Anatilimnocola aggregata: one gene and its partner. The protein of the gene in region 2 binds, or shares a complex with, the protein of the main gene of each other region. Links are inferred from orthologs where the notes say so. Each region holds a gene or a part of one and is shown on either strand. Other genes may lie near its edges.

Region 1 (4,562 bases), 4.1 Mb from region 2 along the record:
CGATGAGCAGCAGCACGTACGCAACGTTAAGCACGTAGGCCATGCGCGAATCCTTTCGCGGTTGGTGTTGTTTCGCTCTTAGTTCCGTCTCCTCGGTACTCCGGGGAGAGGGTTAGGGTGAGGGGCTGAATTGCAATGGCCGTAACCACTCAGCTTCAGCTCTTCACCGCGCCCCTCTTCCCATGAATAAACGGGGAGAGGGAGTACGACTTCCAAATGTATAGGAAACGTGAGTTAAGCGCGGAGCCATTGCCCTACACAGTGGCTCCGCCACCCATTCTCATATGGCAATTCTTGTACTTCTTGCCGCTGCCGCACGGGCACGGGTCATTCCGCCCAACACGCTGGCCGCGATTGCGAATCGGTTCGGGCCGCGTATCGGTACCGGACGAACCGCTGCTCGTTTGTTCCTGCGAACTCTCCAGTTCGTCGTCGGCACCCGGCAGCGAATCGTGGCGAGCGCTCGTTTCCTGGAACGTGCTGCGGACGAAGTCTTCGTTCAGCTGTTCGACCTTGAAGACAAGTTCCGTCACGCGGTCGTCGAGCGATTGCCACATCTGCTCGAAGGTCTTCATCCCTTCGCGTTTGTATTCGACCTTGGGGTCGATCTGGGCGTAGCCCATCAGCCCCACCGAGCTGCGCAGGCGGTCCATCATCAGCAGGTGGTCTTTCCACATGCTATCGACGACTTGCAGCAACACCGAGCGCTCCATGCGGCGCATCTCGGGGCGATAACGATCTTCGACATCGATCAGCAATTGATGTTCGAGTTCGTCGCGATCCAGTTCGGCCATCTTTTCCGCGGTCAGTTCCGATTTAAGCGTTTCGGCAGCCCACGTTGCCAGCGGCTGGTACTTGGCTTCGCCATCGTCGCCGTTGCTGTTTTGATAAGCTTCGGCAACGCGCTTCTTCACATCTGCAATTGCCTGCTCGGCCTGCTGTTGCTTCCGTTGGCTCAAAGGTGCCAACAACTGCAGCATCTCGGCCTGCGTCTTATTGCGCAGGTCGTCAACTTCGAGCGATGAGTCAAAGCGCTCGCGGGCCCAGGCGATGAGGGCTTCGCGATCGAGTTGCCCCTTCTCTCCACCGCCGCAGCGATAGATGCCCGCCATGATCGGATATTCAGCTTCCTTGCGGTCGTATGAGGCTACGGCCTGATCGACCACGTACTTCTTAAGGGCCGAGACGTCGAGCTTCTCGATTTCCTTGAGATCGAGTTCCAGACCGAACTTGGCCCGCGCCCAAGCGACCACCGTGCGATAACCAAAATCCTCTTCGAGGAACGGCTTCCCTTCGGTCAGATCGACCGTCTTGATGCGCTCGCGAGCGAGGTCGATGATATGCTCGGCAACATGATCGCGGCCGACCTTCTTCAAGTCCCGGTCGCGCAGATTCAAACCCCAGCGAGTATTGGCCATTTTGGCCATCGCTTCCCAGTTCCATTCCTCTTCATCGGTACCTTCGGGCAAGTTTTCATCGAGGCCGTCCTGCACGTGCGTTTCGGCCGAACGGGTCGCTTCACTCAGGGCAAACATTTCGGCAGCAGGGAAGTCCATGCCGTTGAAATCGCGAGCTTCGAAGGTGGCAGCCAGGCGAGTGGCGGCAAAGGCGGCGAAGACACCCGGACCATAATCGCGTTTCAGGAACGATTCGACATTCTGGTTCACTTGCTTGCGAACCATGTTCAGGATGACATCGCGGCAATTTTCGCCATCGAGAATGTTCTGCCGAAAGCGATAAACCCGCTTCCGCTGTTCGTCCATTACTTCGTCGTATTCGAGCAAGTTTTTGCGGATTTCGAAGTTCCGCTCTTCCATCTTCTTTTGCACGGCCGAAATACGGCGGCTGACCATCGGGTGTTCGATTCGCTCGCCTTCCTTCATGCCCAGCCAATCGAGCACCGACTTCACCCATTGGCCGGCGAAGATCCGCATCAGGTCATCTTCGAGCGACAAGAAGAAACGGCTGCTACCGGGATCGCCTTGGCGACCGCAGCGACCGCGGAGTTGCAAGTCGATGCGGCGAGCTTCGTGGCGCTCGGTGCCAATGACGTACAGGCCGCCGAGTTCCTTGACCTTTACGCCTTCCGGCTTCATCTGCTCTTTTTCTTCAATCTCGCGCGTGAGCGCGTCCCACTCGGCATGCGGCACGTCGAGGCGAGTGGCGTACTTGTCTTGCAGCTTGGCCCAGGCCATCGTTTCGGCATTGCCGCCGAGAATGATGTCGGTACCGCGGCCAGCCATGTTCGTGGCAATGGTCACAGCGCCGAGGCGGCCGGCTTGCGCCACAATGTCGGCTTCGCGCTTGTGATGCTTGGCATTGAGCACCTGGTGCTTCACACCGCGTTTTTCCAGCATCGCGGCAATTCGTTCGCTCTTCTCGATCGAGACGGTACCGATGAGTACCGGCCGGCCGCGATACTCCAGGTGATCGATCTTCGCGCGTTCGATCGTTTCGACGTCGCGCGTTTCCTTGGGCTGATATTGGATATTGTCGTCGGTCTCTTTGAGGATGAGACCCACGAGCTCTTCGCCCGTCTTGAGCACGACCGTGTCGTACTTGTGGACGCGTTCGATGTCGTCGGCCACCGCGATGAACTTTTCCTTTTCGGTACGATAGATGGCATCGGGAAATTCGATCCGCTGCATGCCGCGGTTTGTCGGAATCGCGATCACGTCGAGCTTGTAGATCTTCCAAAATTCGCTGGCTTCGGTCATGGCCGTGCCAGTCATACCGCAGAGCTTGTTGTAAAGCTTGAAGAAGTTTTGCAGCGTGATGGTGGCCAGCGTCTGCGTTTCTTCCTTGATCTTGACCCCTTCTTTGGCTTCGACGGCCTGGTGCAAACCATCGCTCCACTGGCGGCCATCCATCAAGCGGCCCGTGAACTCGTCGACGATGATGACCTTACCCTCTTTCACCACGTAGCGCACATCGAGCTGATACAAGTAGTGAGCCTTGAGGGCGTTATCGATAAGATGCGGCCACTCCATATTGTCTGCAGTGTAAAAGCTCTCGACGCCGGCCAGCCGTTCGGCCTCGCGCACGCCATCGTCAGTCAAGCTGACATTGTGATCTTTTTCGTTCACGACGAAATGCGTTTCACGCTTCAGCTGACGCGCGACGCGGTCGGCTTCGGCATACTTGGCAACATTCTGAAACGCCGGCCCGCTGATGATGAGCGGAGTACGAGCTTCGTCGACGAGAATGTTGTCGACTTCGTCGATGATCGCGAAGTTAAGATGCTTTTGCGATTGCTGCAGCGGCTTGGGAAAGCGATCGTCGCCGCGGGCAGCGGGACGCATGTTATCGCGCAGGTAATCGAAGCCAAACTCGTTGTTCGTGCCGTAGGTGATATCGCAGTCGTAGGCCGCTTGACGCTCGTCGACTTCCATATCGCTTTGAATCGCACCGACGGTGAGACCGAGCCCCATATAGAGCGGCGCCATCCATTCCATATCGCGGCGGGCGAGGTAGTCGTTCACGGTAACGACGTGCACACCCTTCCCTTCAATGGCGTTCAGATAGGCAGGCAACGTGGCGACGAGAGTCTTGCCTTCACCAGTCACCATTTCGGCGATGGCACCACTGTGCAGCACCATGCCACCGACCATTTGTACGTCGTAGTGACGCATGCCGAGATAGCGGCGGCCACCTTCGCGGGCGACGGCAAAGGCTTCGACGAGGATGTCGTCGAGCGACTCGCCCGCTTTCAGCCGTTGGCGAAACTTGATCGTCTGTTCTTTCAATTCCGCATCGGACATCGCCTGAAAGCGCGGCTCGAGTTCATTAATTCCTTCGACCCGGGCATACATCTTGCGAATGAGCCGCGCGTTGGACGTACCGAACATGGCTGTTACGCCGCGCTCGAACCCAGACAGCAGGCCGCCGAAAAACTGGCCAAACGATTCCCAGGTCCGCTCTAGTAAGTCCATACTTCACATCAGTCGCAAAGAGTATTTAGCACGCGCTTGGGCTGGGCCGTGGTTCCCCAGCACAGAGTGACATCTTGCCAGCTCTGGCGCAATCCGTGGTGGTAATGCAAAAGTCCTGCCCGAGGTTGCAGCAATCTCGTCAGATTGGCGCAACTTGCTCAGCCCCAGAAGTTTATTGCGACCAGTGAAAATGGTCAATTGCGGATTGGCTGCCGGAATGGCAGCGGGGTATTCGAAGCGCGGAGATCAAAGTTCAGAGTTGTGAGACAGGAAATTGCTAGCAGTGGTCGCCGGGAAGGGTTTGAGGTTTCTGGTTTAAGATTCAAAGTTTAATGAAGGAAAGAGCAAAGGGAGCAATTTGGAGTCCGACACGAAGCCCCTTAAACTACTAGCCGACAGACAGTTAAGTTCCTCACCTTCAGCTCTTGCCTCAGAACTTAGCACTTGGAACGGAGCACTTGGTTTCTGGTCTGGTTTCCTTTTCGAGGTCAGTCGCGTATAGTGGTCAAGATTGGAACCCGCCTCAAACTGTACCGCGACTATCTTCTCCCCGGTCGCGACTGCAACCCGCCCGAATCTCACCCACCTCCCTCGGACGGAACCTCTCTCGTAGCGGAATGACCGCGCAGC
Region 2 (3,206 bases):
TTGCTTGATTGCCGTGGCGTCGGGCTTGGCCGCGGGTTTTCCTTCCGCGGCTGTGACCATGCCAAGGGGCAGCACAACCAGCGAAAGAAAGGAAGCAACGGTAAACCAACGAAATGGGCGTGCGGATTTCATTTCCGACCCTTTCTCGCGCAAACAACAATCACTGACATGCGGCCGCGGAGAGACAGCCACCCAGTGTGCGAAACAGCTCACCGATTATATCCGTGCGCCGGCGCAGTTCGCGAGCGTCTGACGGGCAAATTTGGACGAAATGTCGTTCGTCGATCAGCAGGGGAGCGTTTGCGGCGGGAGCCATTACGGGCGGGCGAACTTGTTACGAGGCCGAAACCTGGCTGACGGCTTGATGGCGGTTAGCTTTTTTTTTGTCCACAGCATCGCGAATGCTGTCGAACACCTCGTCGGCCGAACGCATGGCGTCGATCGTGGTGAGGAGCCCTTGATGGCGGTAATAATCGAGCAGCGGCGAAGTCTGACGATGATAGACTTCCATCCGGCGACCGATGGTTTCTGGCGTATCATCCGGGCGATTCTCGGCTGTCGCGCGCCGGAGCATGCGACTGACCAGTTCGGCCTCATCGGCCCGCAGCTCAAGCACAATATCGAGCGGCGTGCCCCGCTGGCGCAGCGAATCATCCAGCGATTTCGCCTGCTGAATGGTGCGCGGAAAGCCGTCGAACATGCAGCCGCGGCAAAAGGCGGGCTTGTCGAGTTCTTCGCCCACCATGCTCAGCACAATGGGATCAGGAACGAGCTGCCCCTTGTCCATGTATTGGGCTGCCAGGCGGCCCAGTGGCGACGCTTGCTTGCCACGGAGCAGTTCCCCCGTCGACAGGTGCGGAATCTGCAGATACTCGAGCAGTCGTTTCGACTGTGTACCTTTGCCGGCACCAGGCGGGCCGATGAACACGATCAGCATCGTAACCTCGCGGCCGGTGCCCCCATTGGTAACATCTCCCGATCGATGCTAGGAGGGCCGCGCCCCGCCTCAAAAGCGCGGCCCATCGTTCAAATTTTCATCACGCTTCCAGCAAACCACGATAATCACGCATCACCAGATGGCTATCGATCTTCTGAATCAAATCGAATGCCACACTCACCGCAATCAGCAAGCCCGTACCGCCGTAAAAGCTCGCGATGCCTGCATCGACACCCAGTGAACTCGAAATAATCGTGGGCACAATCGCAACCAAAGAAAGAAACGCAGCACCGACGTAGGTAATGCGGACCATCACCTTTTCTAAGTGCTCGGCTGTTCGTCGGCCGGGGCGATAACCGGGAATGAACGTGCCGAAGTCCTTCAGGTTCTCGGCCATTTCCTTCGGATTGAAGGTAATCGCCATCCAGAAGTAGCTGAAGAAGTAAATCAGGGCGACGTATAGCAGGTTATAGATGAACGAGGTGCCGCTGCTGAGCGCATCGCCCAGATACTTGATCGAGCCGGCAAACCCAGGAGCTGCCGAATCGAGCGACGAAGCCAAAAACTGGAGCAGGAACGCGGGCAGCATGAGCATGCTGCTGGCGAAGATAATCGGCATCACGCCCGATTGATTGAGCTTGAGCGGCAAGTACTGACGGGATCCACCATACACACGGCGACCGCGCACATGCTTGGCACTTTGCGTCGGAATTTGTCGCTGACCGAGCGTGATGAAGCAGACGCCCATCACCACGATGACGAACAAAAACATCAAGATGACTAAGTGATCGACACCCACCTGACCAGAAGCATCCGAACCAACGAGCTGCCACTTCATAGTGCTGAAAAAGCGACGCATGGCCAGCGGCATTTGAGCCAGAATGCCGGCCATGATCAGCAAGCTAATACCGTTGCCGATGCCAAACTCGTCGATTTGCTCGCCGATCCACATTACAAACATCGTGCCGCAGGTCATAATCAACAGCGAGGTAAAGAACCAGGCTGGAGCCAGGTGGGCCCCCGCACCGGTCGAAACCATGAAGCTGTCGAAAATGGGAACGGAGTTACTTGTCCCCTGCCTCACCATGCTCTGCAGGTAGAAAATGCTCTGAATAATGCAGATCGCGATCGTTAGATAGCGCGTGTACTCGTTGATCTTTTTCCGGCCGGTTTCGCCTTCTTTGCGCAGCTCTTCCAGCGGCTTATAGACACTGCCGAGCAACTGCAAAATAATCGAAGCCGAAATGTACGGCATGATGCCGAGGCCCAGAATTGTCATCTGGCGCAAGTCGGATGCACTAAACACCGCAACCTTGGCAAGCAGATTCCCCAGCGGGCTATCGCTTTGTTGCGCTGTCCGCTTGGCCATCTCGACCTGATCGACGAATGGCAGCGGAATCTGATAGCCGACCCGAAACACGGCCAATAAGATCAACGTGAAGAAGATCTTCTGTCGTAGTTCAGGAATGGTGAAGATTGCTCGGAATTTCTCCCACATGGCATCCATCCAGATTTTTGTTGCGAGCGAGCGTTAGCTACCAAGACAGCCGGTCAGCTGAAAACGGGCGATACCCAAGTTACCAGAAAGCAAGGTAGCAAAAAAAGAGCAGCGCCACGATGCCGCTGCTCTTAAAAACTGTCGTTAGGTGGGAATTGCAGGCACGCGAGCCGACTTAGGACTTCTTAGCACCCGATTTCTTACCGGCATTCTTCGGATCCGCCTTCTTCGCGGCCCGAGTGGCAGCCTGCTTTTCAGCAACCGGAGTGCGACCGGGAACAACCGTAGCCGTACCCCCAGCCTTTTCGATCTTTTCCTTGGCCGCTTCGCTGAAGCGGTGGGCCGAAACGTTGAGCTTCTTGGTCAGTTCACCGTTACCGAGCACCTTTAAAAGGTCGAACCGCTTCTTGAGCAAGCCTTTGCCCTGCAGCGTTTCGATGGAGACTTCTTCGCCCGCCTCGAACAAATCTTGGAACTCGCTGATGTTAACGTTGGCAATCGTCAAGGCGAATGAATTGGTGAAACCACGCTTGGGAACGCGGCGAACGAGCGGGCTACCACCACCTTGAAAGATCGATAGACCCTTCCAACCGGCGCGGGCCAACTGGCCCTTGTGACCCTTGCCCGATGTCTTGCCCTTGCCCGAGCCCACACCGCGGCCGATCCGCATCGTCTTCTTGTGTTTGTGGATGCCTTGATTAACTTCGTGCAAACTCATGACAAGGTAACTCCCCGCAAGCGTTCCGTATCTTGGATCGTGCGCAGTTGCTT

Evidence for each region.
Region 1: the proteins of secY (region 2) and secA are in contact, whole or in part, in a crystal structure (PDB 3DIN), measured with the Thermotoga maritima proteins. The link is inferred for Anatilimnocola aggregata from one-to-one orthologs. Residues at the interface, in WP_004081795.1 of Thermotoga maritima: Glu108, Gly109, Glu110, Glu111, Ala236, Glu237, Arg238, Arg239, Ile240, Thr241, Ile242, Gln243, Tyr244, Ala245, Arg246, Arg247, Val248, Thr249, Gly250, Arg251, Arg252, Val253, Tyr254, Gly256, Ala257, Ser258, Thr259, Tyr260, Leu261, Pro262; in WP_004082002.1 of Thermotoga maritima: Glu261, Ala262, Arg263, Lys300, Ala301, Arg302, Thr303, Ile304, Ile305, Leu323, Tyr324, Asp325, Pro326, Val329, Ser330, Tyr333, Ile336, Lys340, Phe345, Val349, Glu363, Phe364, Tyr374, Ser375, Gly376, Gly377, Glu393, Ile395, Thr482, Ser483.

The regions. Positions count from the first base shown.
Region 1 is NZ_CP036274.1:2,970,098-2,974,659, reverse strand. The notes cover bases 55-4,304. They hold secA (preprotein translocase subunit SecA), read right to left. Parts: upstream 3,933-4,304; coding sequence 255-3,932; downstream 55-254. Outside these bases: ETAA8_RS11270 (3-deoxy-D-manno-octulosonic acid transferase), read right to left, coding at 1-43. UniProt on the Escherichia coli protein: Required for protein export, interacts with the SecYEG preprotein conducting channel.
Region 2 is NZ_CP036274.1:7,113,141-7,116,346, forward strand. Bases 237-3,130 are described here. They hold secY (preprotein translocase subunit SecY), read right to left. Parts: upstream 2,436-3,130; coding sequence 1,038-2,435; downstream 237-1,037. Other genes in these bases: ETAA8_RS26780 (adenylate kinase), read right to left, coding at 335-937; rplO (50S ribosomal protein L15), read right to left, coding at 2,611-3,130. Also shown: ETAA8_RS26775 (HEAT repeat domain-containing protein), read right to left, coding at 1-132; more of rplO, read right to left, coding at 3,131-3,153; rpsE (30S ribosomal protein S5), read right to left, coding at 3,150-3,206. UniProt on the Escherichia coli protein: The central subunit of the protein translocation channel SecYEG. Consists of two halves formed by TMs 1-5 and 6-10.